Regions from separate parts of the Frigoribacterium sp. 9N genome, predicted to be linked through region 1. Evidence: predicted binding sites of a transcription regulator. Region 1 holds the regulator's gene; each other region holds the start of a gene.

What was found. The regulator HrcA, encoded in region 1, represses chaperone genes, less so after heat shock. The targets are predictions, from matches to a motif close to TTNGCACTCGNNNNNNNCGAGTGCNAA.
Region 2: the regulator HrcA is predicted to act here: its motif matches at 3,081-3,107, upstream of groES (co-chaperone GroES).
Region 3: the regulator HrcA is predicted to act here: its motif matches at 5,876-5,902, upstream of groL (chaperonin GroEL).

What each region holds. Positions count from the first base shown of each region.
Region 1 covers NZ_LR733390.1:99,473-106,989, forward strand. Annotated here, with positions in the region: gene lepA (translation elongation factor 4) at 1-495, shown strand, start outside; gene ARTHRO9V_RS00440 (DUF1990 family protein) at 501-1,274, shown strand; gene hemW (radical SAM family heme chaperone HemW) at 1,277-2,503, shown strand; gene ARTHRO9V_RS15680 (DUF4870 domain-containing protein) at 2,642-3,145, opposite strand; gene hrcA (heat-inducible transcriptional repressor HrcA) at 3,326-4,348, shown strand; gene dnaJ (molecular chaperone DnaJ) at 4,459-5,574, shown strand; gene ARTHRO9V_RS00465 (16S rRNA (uracil(1498)-N(3))-methyltransferase) at 5,577-6,320, shown strand; gene ARTHRO9V_RS00470 (histidine triad nucleotide-binding protein) at 6,371-6,748, shown strand; gene ARTHRO9V_RS00475 (PhoH family protein) at 6,831-7,517, shown strand, end outside.
Region 2 covers NZ_LR733391.1:118,344-125,860, reverse strand. Annotated here, with positions in the region: gene ARTHRO9V_RS01055 (ABC transporter substrate-binding protein) at 37-1,359, opposite strand; gene rarD (EamA family transporter RarD) at 1,522-2,502, opposite strand; gene groES (co-chaperone GroES) at 2,699-2,995, opposite strand; gene ARTHRO9V_RS01040 (class I SAM-dependent methyltransferase) at 3,140-4,333, shown strand; gene ARTHRO9V_RS15700 (DUF4190 domain-containing protein) at 4,484-5,560, opposite strand; gene ARTHRO9V_RS01030 (DUF4190 domain-containing protein) at 5,740-6,144, opposite strand; gene tsaD (tRNA (adenosine(37)-N6)-threonylcarbamoyltransferase complex transferase subunit TsaD) at 6,263-7,300, opposite strand; gene rimI (ribosomal protein S18-alanine N-acetyltransferase) at 7,369-7,517, opposite strand, start outside.
Region 3 covers NZ_LR733392.1:1,986,501-1,994,017, reverse strand. Annotated here, with positions in the region: gene ARTHRO9V_RS12375 (hypothetical protein) at 1-15, shown strand, start outside; gene ARTHRO9V_RS12370 (FUSC family protein) at 47-1,000, opposite strand; gene ARTHRO9V_RS12365 (MarR family winged helix-turn-helix transcriptional regulator) at 1,227-1,724, shown strand; tRNA gene ARTHRO9V_RS12360 (tRNA-Thr) at 1,760-1,832, opposite strand; gene ARTHRO9V_RS12355 (hypothetical protein) at 1,978-2,160, shown strand; gene ARTHRO9V_RS12350 (nitroreductase family protein) at 2,207-2,752, opposite strand; gene msrB (peptide-methionine (R)-S-oxide reductase MsrB) at 2,752-3,153, opposite strand; gene ARTHRO9V_RS12340 (DUF2332 domain-containing protein) at 3,245-4,219, shown strand; gene ARTHRO9V_RS12335 (DUF3263 domain-containing protein) at 4,355-4,642, shown strand; gene ARTHRO9V_RS12330 (LytR C-terminal domain-containing protein) at 4,660-5,232, shown strand; gene ARTHRO9V_RS12325 (cold-shock protein) at 5,541-5,744, shown strand; gene groL (chaperonin GroEL) at 5,944-7,517, shown strand, end outside.

The DNA of each region.
Region 1 (7,517 bases):
GTCGAGATCCGTTACGCGATGCCCCTCGGCGAGATCGTGTTCGACTTCTTCGACAGCCTCAAGTCGAAGACGGCGGGCTACGCCAGCCTCGACTACGAGCCCATCGGCGATCAAGAGGCCGACCTGGTCAAGGTCGACATCCTGTTGCAGGGTGAGCAGGTCGACGCCTTCAGCGCGATCGTGCACCGCGACAAGGCCTACGCCTACGGGGTGCTCATGACGGGCCGGCTGCGCGAACTCATCCCGAGGCAGCAGTTCGAGGTGCCCATCCAGGCCGCCATCGGTGCCCGGATCATCGCCCGCGAGAGCATCCGGGCCATGCGCAAGGACGTCCTGGCCAAGTGCTACGGCGGCGACATCTCGCGCAAGCGCAAACTCCTCGAGAAGCAGAAGGAGGGCAAGAAGCGCATGAAGACCATCGGTCGGGTCGACGTGCCCCAAGAGGCCTTCATCGCCGCCCTCAGCGGCGACGTCGAGAAGAAAGACAAGAAGTAGGGTCCATGCGTCGAGCCACCCACACCGAGACCCGCACGACCTACGGCGAGGTCGGGGCGACGCAGGCCCCCGACCTCATGCAGTACCCGCCGAAGGGGTTCAAGCCGGCCGAGTACCGGGCCCGCGTCGGCCACGGCGACGCCCGCTTCGCCGCGGCCTGGATCGCCACCATGACCTGGCAGATCCAGGAGCGCAGCGGCATCCGCGTCCGGGTCGACACCGTGCCGCCGGCCGACGAGAGCGAGTACACGCCCGTCCAGTTCGACGAGCACGGGCAACCGGTCGACGCCGCCGAATGGGCGACCGCGCGTGACGAGTCGCGCTACTCGCCCGACGGCACGCCCTTCCTCACGGCGGGCACGACGGCCACGCTGAGCATCGAGGCCTACGGGCGCACGGTCGAGGCCCCGGTGCGCGTCGTCTACGTGATCGACGAACCGAAGCGCAAGGGTTTCGCGTATGGAACCCTCGACGGCCACCCCGAGAGCGGCGAGGAGTCCTGGATCGTCGACCAGACCGACGACGGTTCGGTGTGGCTCTCCATCCGGTCGTTCTCGAAGCCGTCGAGCGCGAAGTGGCGCCTCGTGGCACCGTTCCTGCGACGCACGCAGGCGCAGTACACGAAGCGGTACCTGAGGGCACTGAGCCTCAACGAGAAGGGCGAGCAGACCGACGAGGTCGTCGTCGTCGAAGACACCGAGGCCGGCGTCGGCGACCCCCGCGGTGACGAGCGCCCCCCGACCGGCCTGCGCGGCGACGCCGCGGGAACCGGCGCCTGACGGTGCCCGGAGCCCTTCCCCTCGGCGATCCTGCCCCCGTCGACGGACGCCTGCCCGAGACCGTCGCCGTCGGCGCGGACGACCGCAACTTCGGGGTCTACCTGCACGTCCCGTTCTGCCGCGTGCGCTGCGGGTACTGCGACTTCAACACCTACACGGGCGACGAGCTGCGAGGCGCTCGTCGCGACGACTACGCCGGGCAGGCCGTCACCGAGATCGAGCTCGGGGGCCGGGTGCTGCGCGAGGCGGGGCTCCCGCCGCGCCGCGCCTCCTCGGTGTTCTTCGGCGGGGGCACCCCGACGATGCTGCCGTCGAGCGACCTCACGTCGATGCTCCACGCGATGGTCGACACCTGGGGTCTCGAGCCCGGCGCCGAGGTGACGACCGAGGCGAACCCCGACTCGGTCGACGCCGCGTACCTGCAGCAGCTCGCCGACGCCGGCTTCACGCGCGTCAGCTTCGGCATGCAGTCGGCCGTCCCGAGCGTTCTCGCCACCCTGGAGCGCACGCACGACCCCGAGCGCATCCCGTTCGTGGTGCGCTGGGCCCGTGACGCGGGGCTCGACGTCAGCCTCGACCTCATCTACGGCACACCCGGCGAGACCCTCGACGACTGGAGGCGTTCGCTCGACGTCGCCCTCGAGCAGGAGCCCGACCACCTCTCCGCGTACTCGCTGATCGTCGAGGACGGCACGAAGCTCGCCCGCCAGATCAAGCGGGGCGAGGTCCCGATGCCCGACGACGACACCGCGGCCGACATGTACGAGATCGCGGACGACCGGCTCGCCGGCGCGGGCTACGACTGGTACGAGGTCAGCAACTGGTCGCGTGGCGTCGAGCACCGTTCCCGCCACAACCTGGCGTACTGGCAGGGCCACGACTGGTGGGGCGTCGGCCCGGGCGCGCACAGTCACGTCGGTGGCGTCCGCTGGTGGAACGTCAAGCACCCGGCCGCCTACCAGCAGCGCATGGCCGCGGGCGAGTCGCCGGCCGCCGGGCGCGAGACCCTCGACGACGAGACCCGTCGGGTCGAGCGCGTCCTGCTCGGGGTGCGCATCCGCGAGGGGCTGCCCACCTCCGAGCTCGACGACGACGGACGCCGGGCCGTCGGTGGCCTCATCGCCGACGGCTGGGTCGAGGGGCGTCCGGCCCTGCAGGGTCGCGTCGTGCTCACGCGCGAGGGGCGGCTCATGGCCGACGCCGTCGTGCGGCGTCTGCTGCCCGACTGAGCGTCCCGATCGTCCCGATCGTCCTGATCGCCGCCGCGCCCCGCGGTGGCGACCAGGAGGCGCGGGCCCGGAACGCAGGAGGCGCGGCTCCCGGGGGAGTCGCGCCTCGCGTGGTGCCCGTCCGGGCCGGTCGACCGTCTACTTGACGAACTCGATGGTCAGCGGGTACTTATACCACTCGCCCTTGTTGGCCGCGACGGCGGCGATGATCGAGAAGATGATCACGAGGATGCCGGCGACGAGGGCGAGCACCCCTCCGATGACGATGATCGACAGGATCGCCGAGATCACGTAGACGATGGCCACCGTGATCTGGAAGTTCAGCGCGGTCCTGGTGTGCTCCCGGATGAACGGGCCGCGGTCCTTCAACACGAGGTAACCGACGAGGGCGGGGACGAACGCGAAGAGGATCCCGCCGAGGTGGATGAGCGTCGACCAGAGCTTCTCGTCCTCGGGGCGCATCGGCTGGACGGGCTGCGGCTGGTAGCCGGGCTGCTGGCCGAAGCCGGGGCCGGACTGCTGGCCCTGGCCGGGCTGACCCTGGCCGGGCAGACCCTGCCCGTACGGCTGGCCGGGCTGACCGTTCTGGCCGGGCTGGCCGTTCTGCGGGCCGTTCGGCTGGGCGGGAGGGTTCTCGGTCATGGCTGCACCTGTTCGTGAGTGTCCTGCGGATGTCCCCGCCACCCTAGGGCAGCCGGGTGCGGCCCGAGTAGGCCTCGCGACGGAGGTGTCGTACGATTGGCAGTCCGGCACGTCGAGTGCCAGGCCCGGTCGCCCGGCGTGCGGACGACCCGGGGGACGTCGAGCGAAGAGAGGTGCGTCATGGTCTCCGAACGCGGTCTCGAAGTGCTTCGCGTCATCGTGCACGACTACGTCGCGTCCCGTGAGCCGGTCGGGTCGAAGTCCATCGTCGAGCGACACCAGTTCGGCGTCTCGGCGGCGACCATCCGCAACGACATGGCGCTGCTCGAAGAAGAAGAGCTCATCGCGGCACCGCACACCTCGTCGGGACGCGTGCCGACCGACAAGGGCTACCGGCTCTTCGTCAACCAGCTCGCCGACCTGCGCCCGCTCAGCGCGGCCCAGCGTCAGGCCATCGAGACGTTCCTGGGCGACTCCACCGACCTCGACGAGGTGCTCGGTCGGACGGTCCGGCTCCTGTCGCAACTCACCAACCAGGTGGCCCTGGTGCAGTACCCCACCTTCTCCCGGGCCCGCGTGCGTCACGTCGAGCTGGTCAGCCTGGGCGACGGTCGCGTCATGACGGTGCTGATCACCGACAGCGGCCAGGTCGAGCAGCGGGTCGTCGACATCCGCACCGCCGTCGACGAGTCCTTCCTGTCCGAGTTGCGGGCCGCCATCAACGCCGCGGTCGGCGGTCGACCCCTGGGTGAGGCCTCCACCGCCCTCACCGACCTGCCGGCGCGGTTCCGTCCCGACCTCGCGGCGGTCGTCGGCGTGGTCGTCGCGAGTCTCACCGAGCAGATCGCCGCCGGACGTCAGGACCGCCTCGTCATGGCCGGTGCGGCGAACCTGGTGCGCACGGGCGACGACTTCAGCGGCGACCTCTTCCCCGTGCTCGAGGCGATCGAAGAGCAGGTGGCCCTCTTGCGGCTCTTCGGCGAGATGCAACTCGACGCCGTCGACGTGGCCGCGAGCATCGGCCGCGAGAACGCGTCGTTCGGGTTGTCCCAGGCGTCCGTGCTGGCCAGCGGGTACTCGACGCAGGGCAGCGAGATCGCGAGGCTCGGCGTGCTCGGGCCCATGCGCATGGACTACTCGACCAACATGGCGGCGGTCCGTGCCGTCGCGCGGTACCTGTCGTCGCTGCTCACCGAGCGGTAGCCGACCACCACGGCCCCGGCCGTCCCACGACCCCCAATCCCCGTCCCGGTCCGCCGGGCCCGGCCCCGCCGGGAAGACCACCACACCACACCAGAGGCAGACGAGAACCAGTGGCAGATCATTACGACGTCCTCGGAGTCGACCGTCAGGCGACCCCGGAAGAGATCAAGAAGGCGTACCGCAAGCTCGCCCGCGAGCTTCACCCCGACGTCAATCCCAGCCCCGACGCGTCCGAACGGTTCAAGGACGTCACGCACGCCTACGACGTGCTCAGCGACCCGCAGCAGCGCGAACGCTACGACCTCGGCCCCCAGCCCGGCTTCGGTGGCGGCGGCGGAGGCGGGGCCGCCGGCTTCGGCGACATCTTCGACGCGTTCTTCGGCGGCGGTGGCCAGGGCCAGCGTCAGGGTCCGCGGTCCCGGCGGGAACGCGGGCAGGACGCGCTCCTGCGCCTCGAGGTCGACCTCGAGGACATCGTCTTCGGCACGCAGCGCGACATCGAGGTCGACACGGCCGTCCTCTGCGACACGTGCAGCGGCTCGTGCTGCGCACCCGGCACCTCGCCCCAGACCTGCGACATCTGCGGTGGCTCCGGCCAGATCCAGCGCACCGTGCGCTCGCTGCTCGGCAACGTCATGACGTCGAGCCCGTGCGGGACCTGCCGTGGCTACGGCACCGTCATCCCCAACCCCTGCCCGACGTGCCAGGGCCAGGGGCGCGTCCGGGCGCGACGTTCGATCCCCATCGACATCCCCGCGGGCGTCGACACCGGGCTCCGGCTCCAGCTGCCCGGTCAGGGCGAGGTCGGCCAGGCCGGTGGCCCGAACGGCGACCTGTACCTCGAGGTCAAGGTGCGTCACCACGACACCTACAGCCGCAACGGCGACGACCTGCTGGCCACGCTCGAGGTGCAGATGGCCGACGCCATCCTCGGCACGTCGACGACGCTCACCGGGCTCGACGGCGAGATCGAGGTCGAGATCAAGCCCGGCACCCAGAGTGCCGACATCCTCACCGTGAAGGACCGCGGCATCACCAGGCTGCGCGGGACGGGTCGCGGCGACCTCAAGATCGGCGTCCAGGTGGTCACCCCGACCAAGCTCAGCCACAAGGAGCGCGAGCTGATCGAGAAGTTCGCCTCGGGTCGCCGCTCCCCGGCGCCCGAGCTGTCGCACTTCCAGCAGGGTCTCTTCGGCAAGTTGCGCGACCGCTTCCTGAACTTCTGATCGTGGCGCACTTCTACCTGGTCGACGACCTGGCCGCCGCCGAGGTCGGCTCGAGCGTCGAGCTGACCGGTTCCGAGGCCCGACACGCGGTCACGGTCAGCCGGGTGCGGGTGGGCGAGCCGCTGACCCTCGGCAACGGACGGGGGCTGGTGGTCCAGGGCGAGGTGTCCGAGGCGGCCCCCGAGCGGCTGGTGCTGCTCGCGACCCGGGTCGTCCGGCACGAACCGCCGACGACGCGGCTGGTCCTCGCCCAGGCGCTGGCCAAGGGCGACCGCGACGAACTCGCCGTGCAGGCCGCGACCGAGCTCGGCGTCGACGAGATCGTCCCGTGGGCCGCGGCGCGCAGCATCTCCCGCTGGGAGGGCCCCAAGGTCGCCAAGGGCCTCACCCGCTGGTCGTCGATCGTGCGCGAGGCGACCAAGCAGTCGATCCGTCCCTGGTCGCCCGAGGTCTCGGGGCTCGCGACGACGCGGCAGCTGGCCGAGCGCGCCTCCCGCGATCTCGTCCTCGTGCTCGAGCCGTCGGCCGAGCAGGCGCTCACGGCGGTCGACCTGACCGCAGGAGGCGCGGTGCCCGGCCGCGTCGTCGTGGTCGTCGGTCCCGAGGGCGGGGTGTCGCCCGCCGAGCTGCACCAGCTCGCCGAGGCGGGTGCCCGCGCCGTGCGCCTCGGGGACGCCGTCCTGCGGACCTCCACGGCCGGGCCCGCCGCGCTGTCCGTGCTGAGCGCGCGACTCGGTCGCTGGTGACCTCGACGCCCCCCGGGGCCGTGTCGGCGGTCGTCGCTACGATGGGCAGCATGTCCGAGACCTCCGACGAGCCCACCGTCTTCAGCCGCATCGTCGCGCGCGAGATCCCCGCCGACATCGTCTTCGAGAGCGACGCGGTCGTCGCCTTCCGCGACATCGCGCCCCGGGCACCCGTCCACCTGCTCGTGGTGCCCAAGACCCAGGCGTACCGCGACGTCGTCGAACTCGCCGCGGGCGACCCGGCGTTGCTCGCCGAACTGGTGGCGACCGCCTCCCGGCTCGCGGCCGACCCGGCAGCGTTCGGGGAACACTCCGGGTCCGAGTTCCGTTTGATCTTCAACACCGGCGCATCCGCCGGGCAGACCGTGTTCCACGTGCACGCCCATGTGCTCGGTGGACCCCTGGAGGAAGGCACCCTTGCCCACTAGCGACACGAACGCCACCGGCCCCTCGACACCGACGACGGGTGACGACGTCCGTCGCGTCGACGTGACCGTCGACGGCGTCGCCATGGTCCAGCTCCTGGGCCCGCAAGACCGCCTGCTGCGTGCGGTCGAGAAGCAGTACCCCGACGTGCGCGTGCTCGTCCGCGGCAACGAGGTCACCCTCGAGGGGCCCTCGTCGGCCGTCGGCCGGGCCGAGGGCCTCGTCGACGAGCTCGTCTCGATGGTCCGCGGCGGTCACGACCTCGGCCCGGCCGAGGTCGCGACGTCGGCCCGTCTGCTCGACTCGGGGCAGGGCAGCCCGTCCGAGGTCTTCGGGCAGCCGATCGTCACCAGCCGCGGCAAGGGGGTCCGGGCGAAGACTCGGGGCCAGAAGGACTACGTCGACGCGATCGACCAGCACACCATCACCTTCGGCATCGGCCCGGCCGGCACCGGCAAGACCTACCTGGCGATGGCCAAGGCCGTCCAGGCGTTGCAGCGCCGCGAGGTCCAGCGCATCATCCTGACGCGCCCCGCGGTCGAGGCCGGCGAGCGGTTGGGCTTCCTGCCCGGCACGCTGACCGACAAGATCGATCCGTACCTCCGGCCGCTCTACGACGCCCTGAACGAGATGATGGACCCCGAGATCGTGCCCAAGCTGCTCGCGGCCGGCACCGTCGAGGTCGCCCCTCTCGCGTACATGCGCGGTCGCACCCTCAACGACGCGTTCGTCGTGCTCGACGAGGCGCAGAACACCACGCCCGAGCAGATG
Region 2 (7,517 bases), on a different contig from region 1:
TGACTCGTGCCGGGCCCCGGGTGGTGCGAGGTGCCGTTATTCGACCTTGCCCTCGATGCCGGTCTGGTAGACGGGCTTGTTGTCGTCGTCGAACGTGTAGACGCCGATCGAGGCGGACGACGGGTCGTTGTTGTCGTTGAACGCTCCGATGCCCGAGGGGCCGGTGTAGTGGATGTCGTCACCGGCGTCGAGCGCGGTCTTGCAGTCCGCGTACGTCGTGCACTCGGTGCCGCCGTCCGCTCCGGAGACCGCGGCCATGTTGGCCTGGATCGTCCCGGCGTCGGTGCCGCCACCGGCCTGTGCCGCGAGAGCGGTCAGGATGACGGCGTCGTACGACTCGGCCGCGTACGAGAAGTCGGCCAGGTCGCCGCCCTCGCTCGCCTTGTAGCCGGCCACGAGCTTCGACTTGAAGTCGGCGCTCGCGTCGGCACCGGGGATCGTGCCCTTGGCGCCCGCGAGGGTGCCGGGCTCGAAGTCGGCGCTGTAGTCGGCCGTGTTGCCGTCGGACATGTAGACCTTGCTCATGTCCCAGCCCTGGCTCTTCAGCTCGGGCACGATCGACTTGGTCTCGTCGAAGGCCAGGATGACGATCGCGTCGGGCTCGGCGGCGATGGCTGCCGACACCTCGGACGAGAAGGTGGTCTGACCGGGAGGGAACTCTTCGCCCTTGCCGGTGCCGCCGTAGACGACGGTGCCGCCCGAGCTCTCGATCGACTTCTGCGTCGAGTCGCGCAGACCCGTGCCGTAGGTGTCGTTGAAGACGAGGAACGCGACGTTGGCGTTGCCGTCGGCCGTGATCTGCTGGCCGAGCGCCGAGCCCTGCACCGAGTCCGGCGGAGCGGTGCGGTAGTAGTAGGACGAGTAGCCGCTGAGCGAGCTCGCCGTGTTGGCGGGCGAGATCTCGATGATGCAGTTGCTGGTGAGCTGGTCGACCACGTTGAGCGTGACGCTCGACGACTCGGCACCGAGCACGACGGGCACCTTGGCGTCGATCAGCTGCGTCGCGGCGTTGCTCGACACGGTCATGTCGTTGCTGTCGCCCGAGTCGGTGCTGGTCGAGATCTCGGCCGGCTGGTCGAGCACGCCGCCGGCGGCGTTGATGTCGCTGATGGCCAGGTTGGCGCCCGCGATGGCGGGCGGGCCGAGGTAGGCCAGGGTTCCGGTCAGCGGCAGCATGGTGCCGATCGCGAAGGGATCGGTGCTGGGCGTCCCGACCTCGCACTTGGCGGCGGGATCGGCCTTGGCCGACGACGACGACGAGGCGTCGTCAGAGGGAGATGCCGTCGAACAGGCAGCGAGCAGCACGGAGGCTGCGCCGGCGAGAGCCAGTGCTCGGAGGGCGGTGCTGGATCGGATCATCCGTGGAACCCTTTCGTGGACAGCGGCAGTGCAGCCCGACCGGTGGCGGTCGAACCTGCCGCGATTGGTCCGAAACTAGGGGTCGAATGTTTCTGGCGTGTGTTCTCGACGTCAAAGTGACGTTTCGTTAGCCATTCGTGACTTTGCGAGGGATGGTCGCTTCTAGGTGGTCGGGGCCACGGCGAGGGGCCGGCGCGATCGTCGCCCTGCACGGACCATGTCGACGGTCAGCACGATCGATGCGACCCAGACGATGGCGAAGCCGACCCACCGCGCGGTCGACATGTGCTCGCCGAGCACGACGACCCCCACGACGAACTGCAACACGGGAGCGACGTACTGGGTCAACCCCACGGTCGTCAGGGGCAACCGACGCGTCGCCGAGGCGAAGAGCAACAGGGGCACGGCCGTGATCACGCCCGTGCCGATCGTGGCGAGGGTGTGCCCGACGCTCACGGTGCCGAGCACGACGCCGCCGCCGAGGCCCGTCACGTGCAGCACGATCAGGGTGACGGCCGCGAAGGGGGCGATCCAGAGCGTCTCGAGCGTGAGCCCGCCGACCGCGTCGACCCGACCGCCGACCTGCTTCTTGACCAGGCCGTAGAGCCCGAACGAGAACGCGAGAACGAGCGAGATGAACGGCGGCCGGCCAGCCCCGACGGCGATCACGAGGACGGCGACGGCGCTCAGCCCGACGGCCACCCACTGGGTCGTGCGGAGACGCTCGCGCAGCACGACCACGCCGAGCACGACGGTGACGATCGGGTTGATGAAGTACCCGAGCGCCGCCTCGACCACGTGCCCGCTGAGCGTCGCCGAGATGAAGACCGTCCAGTTGACGACGATGAACGCGCCGGCCACCCCCATGGTGGCCACCAGGCGCGGCTGTCGCAGCAGGGCCAGGATCGAGCGCAGCGCCCCCGTCACGACGAGCAGCACCGCGCAGAAGACGAGCGAGAAGAGCACCCGCCAGGCGACGATCTCGAACGGGCCGGCCGGGGCCAGCAGCAGGAAGTACACCGGCAGGACGCCCCAGAGCCCGTAGGCCCCCAGGGCGTAGGCGAGGCCCGCCCCGCCGGCCCCGTCGACGCCGAGCCCCGAGGTCGGGGCGGAGGGGGACGAGGAGGCGCGGGTCGAGGTCACCAGGCGACTCTAGGTGGCTGCGCCCGCCGCCGGAACGGCCACTCCTGCCACCGTGGATCGATCGACGGACGACGACGCCTGGGGACGGGCCCTCGTCGGCCGGCACGGTGCCGACACGGCGAAGGCCCCTGCCGGAGCAGGGGCCTTCGGGACGGCGACCGGGGTCGCGGAGCACGGCCGGAGCCGTGCCGGGGTGCTAGCGGACGATGACCGCCAGGACGTCGCGAGCCGAGAGCACGAGGAGGTCTTCTCCGCCGTACTTCACCTCGGTTCCGCCGTACTTGCTGTAGATGACCTTGTCGCCGGTGGCGACGTCGAGCGGCACGCGGTTGCCGTTGTCGTCGATGCGGCCCGGGCCGACCGCCACCACTTCACCCTCTTGGGGCTTCTCCTTGGCGGTGTCGGGGATCACGAGACCCGAAGCAGTGGTCTGCTCGGCTTCGACCTGACGAATGACGATGCGATCTTCGAGCGGCTTGATGCTGACCGACACGGGTGACCTCTTCTTTCTCGGTGCTACGAAAACATGGGGGCTGGCACTTGCCGGGGGCGAGTGCCAGAACAACTGTAGGACGAGACTGGCACTCGGTCAATCCGAGTGCCAACGCGTCTGCCCGCGTGCGTCACACTGGACGACATGGATTCCTCCGAGCTGCTCGAAGTCCTCTCGCCCGAGGGGCTGCGGCTGCTCGACTCGCTGCCGGCGGGCGGCGCCTCCGGTGACGACGTCGTCGGCACGGTGGCCGCGTTGCGCAAGCAGGGCCATTCCCCCGCCCTCGTGTCGGCGGTGCTCACACAGGCCCGGCTTCGCGGCCGGGCCGTGGCCAAGTTCGGCGAGTTCGCGAGCCGCATGCTGTTCACCGAGGCGGGCCTCGAACAGGCCACGCGCCTCCCGGTCGCCGCCCGCCACGCCGGACGCTACGCCGCGGCGGGGATCGGCAGCGTCGCCGACCTGGGCTGCGGCATCGGGGGCGACGCCCTGGCCTTCGCCGCACTCGACCTCGACGTGCTCGCCGTCGACCGCGACGAGGTGACCGCGGCCGTCGCCTCGTACAACCTCGCGCCGTGGCCGTCGTCACGGGTCGAGCAGGGGGACGCCGCCACGACCGACCTCGCAGGCGTCGAGGGGGTCTTCCTCGACCCGGCGCGACGGACGTCCGGCCACACCGCCACCAAGCGCCTCGCCGATCCGGCCGACTGGTCCCCCGGCCTCGACGTCGCCTTCGGCTTCGCCGACCGCCTGCCCACCGGGATCAAGCTCGGTCCGGGCGTCGACCGCGAGCTCCTGCCGACGGACGCCGAGTGCCAGTGGATCTCGGTCGACCGCGACGTGGTCGAGGTGGGCGTGTGGTTCGGGCCGCTCGCGCGGCCGGGAGTGGGTCGGTCCGCCCTGGTGATCGGCACCTCCGGGGCGTCGGAGTTGACGGCCGCCGCCGACTCGGACGACGTCGACCCGGGCGACCTCGGCGAGTACCTCTACGAACCCGACGGCGCCGTGATCCGGGCACGCCTCATCGGCGACCTGGCCCGCTCGATCGACGCCCGGATGATCAGTCGCGACATCGCCTGGTTGACGACGGAGGCGCGGGTCGAGACCCCCTTCGCACAGGGATTCCGCGTGCTCGAGACGTTCCCGCTCGACGAGCGGACGCTGAAGCGCGAGCTGCGGGCCCGGGGCATCGGGCGACTCGAGATCAAGAAGCGCGGAGTCGACGTCGACCCCGCGACGTTCCGCAAGCGACTCTCGTTGCAGGGGACCGGGTCGGCGACCCTCGTCCTCACCCGGGTCGCGGGGCGGCACACCGCCCTGCTCTGCGAGCGCCTGGTCTGACGCCGGGCGGGACGCGAGAGCGGCGGGTCTCGCTGCTGCCCGACCCCCGCCGTCGCGCCTTCGTGGTGACGCACGAGTGGGCAGAAGACGCTTCTCGCCCCTGCGGCGACGCCTCCTGCCCACTCGTGCCCCACCGGGGTGGGGCCGGGCTCAGTACCCGCCGTAGTAGTCGGAACCCGACGAGAAGCCGGCGATGAAGAGGCCGAAGGCGATCCAGCCGATCACGATGAGCACGACGCCGGCGTAGCCGACGATGAGCCCGGTGAGCCAGAACCCCCTCGCGTGACGCTCACGCGACATGCCCAGGTGCCCGAGCACGATGCCCGCGATGGACGCCACGATCGAGAGCCCGAAGGTGAAGGGCGCGAGCACGAGACCGGCGATGGAGCCGATCATCGCCAGGAGGCTGAGGAGGCGCGGGGGCTGTGCGGCGCCGGCCGAGGCGTACGGCGGGTAGGGCGAGCCGTAGGCCTGCTGGCCGTACGCTCCGCCGGGCTGGCCCTGCTGGCCGTACGGCTGCTGGCCGTAGGGCTGCTGGCCGTAGGGCTGCTGACCGTACTGTCCGACGGGCTGACCCTGCTGGCCGAAAGACTGCTGACCGAACGACTGCTGACCGTACGGCGCACCGGACTGCCCGGAGGGCTGCTGCCCCTGGGGCTGTTGGCCGTAGCCCTGGGGCTGGCCGTACCCCGGCTGCTGGCCCTGAGGCTGGCCTTGGCCCGAGGGCTGCCCCTGTGGCTGCCCGTAGCCAGGTCGCTGACCCTGAGGCTGCTGGCCGTACCCCGGCTGCTGGCCGTACCCCGGCTGCTGCCCGTAGCCCTGCGGCCGGTTCTGCGCCTGCTGCCCGTAGCCCTGCTGCCCGTACCCCGCCGGCGGCTGTGCACCCGGCTGGCCGTAGGGCGGCCGGGGCGGCTGAGGAGCACCCGGCGGGACCTGCCCCGGACGGGACTGCGGCGCCGGGGCGCCCTGGGGTGCCCCGTACGGCGCCGACCCCGTCGGCGGCACGCCGGCCCCGGCGTAGGGCGACGACGCGGGCGGCTGGGACGACGGCTGCTGGGACGCGGCTCCCGGGAAGGCGGTGGGAGGCAGCGGCGGTGAGGCGGTGGCCGCGTCGCCACCCACGGTCGGGCGCGTCGGGGGCGCGGTGGGCGCCGCGGGCGGCGTCGGAGCCGAGGGCGCGGTCGGCGCCGAGGACGGCTTCTCGGGGGTGGTGTCGTCGGTGGCCATCAGCTGCCTTTCGCGAGCGGTGCGTCGGTCGTGCCATCGGAGCGGCCGGTCACACCCGTGACGGTCGCGTCCCGGGACACGAAAGGGTCCGCACCGTCCGGTGCGGACCCCGTCATGCTAGCGAGGCCGCCGATGAGCGGCCCCTGGGAGGCGTCGCCCACGGGGGCGCGCCCGCGGCCTCAGGAGTTGTAGCTGCCGTCGTAGAGGTCGGGGTTGCTGGCGATCGCACCGAAGACGACGAAGAGCAGGATGATCGTCAGGATCGTCAGCGCCACGACGACGTAGGCGAGGATGAGCCCCGTCAGGGCCATCCCCCGGCCCTCTTCGCCCCGCTTCTTGATCTGGCTCAACGCCATGTGGCCGGTGACGATGGCACCGATGGCCGTGATCGAGGTCACGAAGCCCGCGATGCCGAGGATCATCGACACGAGGGCGAGGGTGTTGCGCTGACCGGGACGAGCGCCGTTCTGCCCCTGGTACGAGGGCTGACCACCGGAGGGCTGCCCCGGGTAGGCCGGCTGCTGGCCCTGGTAGGGGTTCTGCGGCGAGGGCTGGCCGTGGGGCGTGGGGTTCTGGTCGGTCATCGGAGACGTCCTTCTGCTGAGGGTCGGCCGGTGACGGCCGCGGTCGGTCGAGCGCCCATGCTATCGGCGACCCATGACCGGCGACCGGGGGCCGGTCGCCCGGGCCCCGCAGCGGGGTTCAGACGGCCTGGACCGTCGTCACGGGCAGCGTCGAGTCGGCCCCGAAGTCGAGAGGCGAGGGCGCCCGACCCCGCGACACGAGCTCGGCACCGAGTGCCGCGATCATGGCGCCGTTGTCGGTGCAGAGCGAGAGGGGCGGCACGCGCAGCTCGACCCCGGCCGCCGCACAGCGTTCGGCCGCGAGCTCGCGCACGCGGGCGTTGGCGACGACTCCCCCGCCGAGCAGCAGGCGGGGGACGCCCCGGTCGGCGCAGGCCGCGAGGGCCTTGGTGAGCAGGACGTCGGCGACGGCCTCGCGGAAGCTGGCGGCGACGTCGGCGACGGGCACCGCGCCTCCTTCGCTGCGACGCTGTTCGACCCACCGGGCGACGGCCGTCTTCAGCCCCGAGAACGAGAAGTCGTACCGGTGCTTCGCGAGGTCCTTCGGGAGGGTCAACCCGCGCGGGAAGCGGACGGCCCTCGGGTCGCCGCCTTCGGCGACGCGGTCGATCTGCGGCCCGCCGGGGTAGGGCAGGCCGAGCAGGCGGGCCACCTTGTCGAACGCTTCACCCGCGGCGTCGTCGATCGTCTCGCCGAGCAGTTCGACGTCGTCGACGAGGTCGCGCACGTGCAACAACGAGGTGTGACCGCCCGAGACGAGCAGCGCGATGGTCGGCAACTCGAGTTCGCTGCCGTCGGCGCGGAGCACGTCCGCCCCGACGTGGCCGACGAGGTGGTTCACGGCGTAGAGGGGTTTGCCCGTCGCCAGGGCGAGGGCCTTGGCGGCACCGACGCCGACCATGAGCGCCCCGGCGAGCCCGGGTCCGCTCGTCACGGCGATCGCGTCGAGCTCGGCCGTCGTCACGCCGGCCTCGGCGAGCGCCGCGGCGAGGGCGGGCTCGAGTGCCTCGAGGTGCGCGCGCGCGGCGACCTCGGGCACGACGCCGCCGTAGCGGGCGTGCTCGTCCATCGACGACGAGATGACGTTGGCGAGGAGGGTGCGTCCGCGGACGATGCCGATGCCGGTCTCGTCGCAGCTGGTCTCGATGCCGAGCACGAGGGGCTCGCGGACGGCGGGCTCGGCGGCCGCCTGCTCGGCGGCGGACGAGGAGGCGCGGGTGGCGGTCACGGGCGGACGTCCTGTTCGTCGAGGGGCACGTCGTCGATCGGCTCGACGGGGCCCGCGGTGGTCTCGGTGACGGCCGGCGGGACGCGCAGTCGCATGACGACCGCGTCGACCCCGTCGGGCATGTAGTACCGGGCACGGACGGCGA
Region 3 (7,517 bases), on a different contig from region 1:
GCGCGCCAGGCCTGACCGCTCGGCCGGGGCCACCCGGCCCCTCGGGTCAGACGGACGCCTCCGGCCGGGGCCTCCGCAGCCGGTGCGTCGCGAGGAGCACGACGACCACCACGCCCACCCCGATGGCGGTGTCGGCCGTCCGGGCCGCCACGAGGGCGCCCACGTCGACGGGTTCGCCGTCGAGTGCCCGCATGCCGAGCGCCATGGGCGTGATGGTGACCAGCGCGAGCCCGTAGTTGCGGACGATCAGCAGCTCGGTCGCGAACTGGAGCACGCCGAAGGCGACGATCAGGGCCGCGACCCCGGGGTGCCACGCCAGCAGCAGACCGGCGAGGCCCACCCCGACGAGGGTGCCGAGGAGGCGGTGGCCGGCCCGCACGAGCTGGCCCGCCGTCGCGGTCCCCACCACGGGCACCACGGCCGACACCATGGCCCAGTACGGGCTCTGCACGCCGAGACCGAGGCTGATCAGCCCGGCCGCGATCGAGGCGACCAGGCAGACGGCGGCGTGGACGACCGTCCGCCGGCCGTCCAGGGGACGGGGCCCGCGCCTCCATCGGCGTCCGCCGACGGTCGCGAGCGCGCGACCACCGGCGGGCAGCAGCACGCCCGCGAGCGACGCGAGCAGGGCGAGGGCGAGGCTCGCCGGGGCGACCACGGCCGCGACGGCGACGGTCGACCCGGTCGCGGGCACGAACGCGGTGACGCCCAGGCCGAAGACGAAGAAGAGCGGCCCGGGCGGGCTCCAGCGGCGCAGGTCGGAGAGGGCCGAGGTGATGCCGGCCACGACGCCGATCGTGACGACGAGCAGCCAGACCGGGGCCGTCGAGGCGGCCAGCGCGGTGCCGAGCACCACGCAGGCGACGAGGACGAGCCCGGCCTCGAGCTGCATCTCGAGCCGCTGGAAGCGGGGCAGCCCCCGGCCGAAAGCCGAGGCGAAGGCCCCGAACACCGCGTAGGGCGTCCACTCCACGCGGCCGATCAGCGCCAGCACGACCATCGGTGCCAGGACGGACGCGGCGACGCGGGCTGCCGGTCGGTGGGCGCCGTCGTGCGGGCCGAAGCGGACCAGGTCGCGCGGGTGCGGCAGCAGGCGGTGGGGGGAGGTCGTGGTCGTGATGGGCGGTCCTCTGGTCGGCGCGGCGTGGGCGCTCGTCGTCGAACTGCTTCACGGGTGAATGATCTGCGCATCACTTTACTCGTGAAGCATCGTTAGGCTCAAGGGCATGACCGATCCCGGGCTCCGAGACGTGATGGACGACGTCCATGACCGGTGGCGCGAACTCCGACCCGACCTCGACGTCTCGGCGATCCCGGTCGTCGGCCGGGTGAACCGGCTCGCCCGCATCGTGCAGCGTCGCAGCGACGACCTGCTCGCCGAGTTCGGCCTGGGGCGCGCGGACTTCGACCTCCTCGCCGCCCTGACGCGCCGCGGCGGACCGATGAGTCCGACGCAGTTGGCGGACGAGACCCTGCTCTCACCGCCGGCCGTGACGAAGCGCGTCAAGGGGCTGCTGGCGGCGGGCCTCGTCGATCGCTCGGCGAATCCCGCCGACCACCGTGGCTACTTCGTCGCGCCGACCGCGGCCGGGCGTCGTCTGATCGACCGCGTGCTCGAGGTCCAGCTCGCGGACGAGCGGGCCGTGCTCGCCGCCCTGCCCGAGGAGGCGCGCCCAGCTGTCGCGGACGGCCTGCGTCACCTGCTCGTCGCCCTCGAGGGGTGAGCCGTGAGCGTCTGGTCGGAACGGCGGGAGAAGAGAGCCGGCCACGGGACTCGAACCCGTAACCTTCCGATTACAAGTCGGATGCGCTACCAATTGCGCCAGGCCGGCGGAGCGTGCCCATCTTACCCAGCCCGCGCCTCCTCACCCGGCGAGCAGCATGCGGTCGGCGCAGGATTGGCGTTCCGAGGCCGAGAAGTGGTGAAGTAGACGCAGCGCACCGCGCCCGCCGGGCGCACCGACCTGAGGAGCCCCCTTGTCCACGATCTTGACCGCGCTCGGTTCGCTCGCCATGCTCTTCGTCAGCTTCGCCCTGTTCGCCTACTCGTTCGGCTCGGGCGAGCCCAACGCCTTCGTCTTCTTCGGGGGCATCGTCCTGATGACCGGGTCGTTCTGGCTGCCCATCACGGTGATCGGCAACAGCCACAAGACCTGGTGACCGGCGCGGCACCCGCGACCGGGTGCCGCCGAGGGCGGTCGACCCGCTACGGCGTGCTGACGAACTGCTCGGGGTCGAGCAGCTTGCGAGGCTTGGCGTCGTCGCCGTCGCGTCCGCCCACGTACAGCCAGCCCAGCAACTGCTCGCCCTCGCGCAGGCCGTGCGCGGCCGCCACCTCGGGAGCCCGGGTCAGGACGCCCGTGCGCCAGAACACGCCCCAGCCCTCGTCGTCGAGAACGAGCGACAGCAGGTGCGCGACGCCCGAGGCGACGGACTCCTGTTCCCAGTAGGGCACCTTGCGGCTGTCGCGGGGCGAGACGACCACGGCGACGATCAGCGGCGCCCGCAGCGCCTTCTGCGTGAGCTTGTCGCGGGCGTGGCCCTCGGCCCCACCCGCGTCGGCCAGCGACCGGCCCACGACGAGCCGGTCGTCTCCGCGGAACTCGATCAGGCGCCAGGGCCTCAGCTCGGAGTGGTCCGCCACCGTCGCCGCCGACCGCACCGCGTCGAGCAACTGCTCGTGCGTCGGCGCGACGTCGGTGACCTTCGACCGCGACCGACGACGTCGGGCGGCGTCGGCGACGGCGCTCACTACTCGGCGGCCTTGAAGTCGAGCGAGATGCTGTTCATGCAGTAACGGTCGCCGGTCGGCGTGCCGAAACCGTCGGGGAACACGTGGCCGAGGTGCGAACCGCAGTTCGCGCACCGGACCTCGGTGCGGGTCATGCCGAGCGAGTTGTCCTCGATCAGCTGGACCGCGTCCGGGTTCACCGACTCGTAGAAGCTGGGCCAGCCGCAGCCGCTGTCGAACTTGGTGCCGCTCTTGAACAGTTCGGCGCTGCACGCCGCACAGGCGTAGACGCCGGCACGGCTCTCGTCGAGCAGTTCACCCGTCCACGGGCGCTCGGTGGCGGCCTCCCGCAGGACGGAATACTGCTCGGCGTCGAGCTCTTCGCGCCACTGCTCGTCGGTCTTCTCGATCTTGTACGCCACGATGATCTCCTTGCTTGTCGGGACTCCTCATTCAACACGGTCGGCCGGTGCACGATTCCCCGGCCCCCACCGGGCTGTCAGACTCCTGCTCGTGAGCACCTCCGACCGCTTCCTGGCCGCGGCCCTCGCCTTCGACCGCGAGGGGTCGCCGTCGCAGGCAGAACTCGCGCGGGGCGTCGCGGGTGATCCGGCGGCGCTCGCCGTCGTCGATCGAGCCGAGGAGGCGCGGCGCCAGCCCGTCCTCGTCCTCGCGGTCTGCCGGTGGCTGGGTGCGCCGCACGGCCCCTGGTCGGTGCTGCGGCCCTGGCTGCTCGCCCGCTCCGACGACCTCGTGGCCGAACTCGGCCGACGGCTCACCCAGACCAACGACGTGCGCCGCTGCGCGCCGCTGTCGATCGCGCTGGCCCGCGTGCCGGGCCCGATCGCCCTGATCGAGGTCGGCACCTCGGCCGGGCTATGCCTCGGTGTCGACCGCTACGGCTACCGCTCGGGTGACCGGAGCTGGGGCGATCCGTCGAGCACGGTGCAGCTCAGGATCGACGTCGTCGTCGAGGGCGCGGCCCGGTCCGAGGCGGAGCTGCCGACGGCCCCGCTTCCCGAGATCGTCTGGCGGGCGGGGATCGACCTCGACCCGGTCGACGTCCGCGACCCCGACCAGGTCGCCTGGCTCGCGACGCTGCTGCCCCCCGAGCGCGCCGATCGGCGGGACCTGCTGGGGCGGGCCGTCGCGCTCGCCCGCACCGCGCCTCCTCGTCTCGTGGCGGGGGACGCCGTCGACGGTCTCGCCCCGCTCGCGGCCGAGGCCCCGACGGGCGTCACGCTCGTCGTCGTCTCGACGGGCACACTCGTCTACCTGCCGGGTCGCCGGCGTCAGGCCTTCGTCGACGAGGTCGGCCGGCTGGGCGCGCGGTGGATCTCGTACGAACGGCGCGACCTGCTGACCGACGTGGTCGCAGAGGTGCCGCCGAGGGTGTCTCCCGACGACGCGTTCGCGGCCCTCGCCCTCGACGGCCGGGTGCTGGGCATGGGGGACGCCCACGGCACGCGGCTGCACCTCACGGCCTGACCGCGGGTCGGGAGCTCGCGACACCCGGCGGCTCCCCGAGCGGGTGGACGGGTTGTCGGACCACGCCCCCGGCCTCCGCGATCGGTCGGGGCGCCGCCCATAGGATGACCCGGAACCCAGGGGAGGGCCTCGACGATGGACGAGAAGGCGACAGGTGACGACGTGCGCTCGAGCGCGTTGTCCGAGCTCGACCGTGCCGTCCTGGACTTCGAGCAGCACGCCCCGGCCGCCGCCGGTGCCCGGGAGGCCGCCGTCCGTCGCGAGTTCGGCCTCGGGATCGTCCGCTACCAGCAACTGCTCAACTCGCTCATAGACCGACCCGCTGCACTGGCCTACGCACCCATGCTCGTCGGCCGCCTGCAGCGCCTGCGAGTCGCCCGCCGCGACGCCCGATCGACCCGTTCGTTCGGTCCGACCCGCTGACCCACGAGAGACCACGCATGCCGAAATTCGACCGAGACCGGTTCGACGACGTCCCCGCCGACCTCGACCGGGTCGGAGCCCACCGGGCCGAGAAGCGCCCCGGCAGCGGCTGGATCGCCTTCGCCTGGGCCGCGCTGGCCGTCGGCGTCCTGGTCGGTGTCGGCGTGGTCTACCTCGGCCTCGCGAACAACAGCTTCCAGTTCGTCAACCCCTCGTCGTCGAGCACCGCCGAGGCCGGGGCTCCCGAGAGCGACACGCCGACCCCGACGGCCACGCCGTCGGTCACCCCCCTCACCGACCCCTCACAGGTCGACCCCTCGGTGACGACCATCACCGTCCTGAACGGCACCGCCACGGCCGGGCTCGCGGGTTCGGCCTCCGAGCGGCTCGAGACCGCCGGTTGGGTCGTCGGCACCCAGGGCAACGCCAGCGAGCGCGTCGCGACGTCCACCGTCTACTACTCGGCGGCCGTCGACGAGGCCGTGGCGCTCGGGCTCGCCCAACAGCTCGGCATCTCGGACGTCGAGCTCACCGAGGCGTTCCCCGGGGCAGCGGTCACCGTCGTCCTCGGGGCCGACTACAGCGCCTGAAGACGCCGCTCCCGCGGCATCGATCCGAGGAGGCGCGCGTCCCGTCGGGCCCTCACCGCACCTCCCGTGTTACGCCCACGTTTAATAACCGGTGAAATCCTCGTTTTCTGCGGGTGTTTCTCGGTCGGGGCGCGCTTTTCCGCTTTTCCCGTGGTTACCATCTGGAATTGGTCGCCCCTCACGGCTCGCCGACCTGGTGTTCTGCACGAGTGACGCTGTCCCGTCCGGGTTCGCAGGTCGCTGCGTCGACGACCCGGCCCTGCAGCACCGCACGCGCCGTACCACCACAGCAAAAGGGGAGCGACACCATGGCAAACGGGACCGTGAAATGGTTCAACGCGGAGAAGGGCTACGGCTTCATCACCGTCGAGGGTGACGGCCAGGACGTCTTCGTGCACTACTCGGCCATCGACATGAGCGGCTACAAGGTGCTCGAAGAGGGCCAGGCCGTCGTGTTCGAGGTCGGCACGGGCGACAAGGGGCCGCAGGCGGAGTCCGTCCGGCTCGCCTGAGGCCCGTCGGAGCGCCTCGCCGCGCCCACTCCCACGCCGCACGCCGTCACGGTCCACCGTGGCGGCGTGCTCGTGCGTCCGGGCCCCGTCACGTCACTTGCACTCTCATCGGGCGAGTGCCAGAATCGTTGCTGGCACTCGCGACACGTGAGTGCCAATGCTTCTGCTTCATGACGTCCGGGAGGGACGAAAAACACACATGGCTAAGATCATTGCTTTTGACGAAGAGGCCCGTCGTGGCCTCGAGCGTGGCCTGAACATCCTGGCCGACGCGGTGAAGGTCACGCTCGGCCCGCGTGGTCGCAACGTCGTGCTCGAGAAGAAGTGGGGCGCCCCCACCATCACGAACGACGGCGTCTCCATCGCCAAGGAGATCGAGCTCGACGACCCCTTCGAGAAGATCGGTGCCGAGCTCGTCAAAGAGGTCGCGAAGAAGACCGACGACGTCGCCGGTGACGGCACGACCACCGCGACGGTGCTGGCCCAGGCCCTCGTCCGCGAAGGTCTGCGCAACGTCGCGGCCGGTGCCGACCCCATCTCGCTGAAGCGCGGCATCGAGAAGGCCGCCCAGGCCGTCTCCGACCAGCTGCTCGCCGACGCGAAGGACATCGAGACCAAAGAGCAGATCGCTGCCACGGCCTCGATCTCGGCCGCCGACCCCACCATCGGTGCGCTCATCGCCGAGGCGATCGACAAGGTCGGCAAAGAGGGCGTCGTCACCGTCGAGGAGAGCAACACCTTCGGCACCGAGCTCGAGCTCACCGAGGGCATGCGCTTCGACAAGGGCTACCTGTCGCAGTACTTCGTCACCGACCCCGAGCGTCAGGAGGCCGTCTTCGAAGACGCCTACGTGCTCATCGTCAACTCGAAGATCTCGAACATCAAGGACCTGCTGCCGATCGTCGACAAGGTGATCCAGTCGGGCAAGCAGCTGCTGATCATCGCCGAGGACGTCGACGGTGAGGCCCTGGCCACGCTCGTCGTGAACAAGATCCGCGGCATCTTCAAGTCGGTCGCCGTCAAGGCCCCCGGCTTCGGTGACCGTCGCAAGGCTCAGCTCCAGGACATCGCCATCCTCACCGGTGGTCAGGTCATCGCCGAAGAGGTCGGTCTCAAGCTCGAGAACGCGACGCTCGACCTGCTCGGCCGTGCCCGCAAGGTCATCATCACCAAGGACGAGACGACCATCGTCGAAGGTGCCGGCGACGACGAGCAGATCGCCGGCCGCGTCCGTCAGATCCGCAGCGAGATCGAGGCGACCGACAGCGACTACGACCGTGAGAAGCTCCAGGAGCGCCTCGCGAAGCTCGCCGGTGGCGTCGCCGTCATCAAGGCGGGTGCCGCGACCGAGGTCGAGCTGAAAGAGCGCAAGCACCGCATCGAGGACGCCGTGCGCAACGCGAAGGCCGCCGTCGAAGAGGGCATCGTCGCCGGTGGTGGCGTCGCCCTCATCCAGGCCGGCAAGACCGCTCTGGCCAACCTGCAGCTCGAGGGCGACGAGGCGACGGGTGCGAACATCGTCCGCGTCGCGATCGACGCTCCCCTGAAGCAGATCGCCTTCAACGCCGGCATGGAGCCCGGCGTCGTGGCCGACAAGGTCCGCGGGCTCGACATCGGTTGGGGCCTCAACGCCGCGACCGGCGAGTACGTCGACATGCTGGCCGCCGGCATCATCGACCCCGCCAAGGTCACGCGCTCGGCTCTGCAGAACGCCGCGTCGATCGCCGGTCTGTTCCTCACGACCGAGGCCGTCGTCGCCGACAAGCCCGAGAA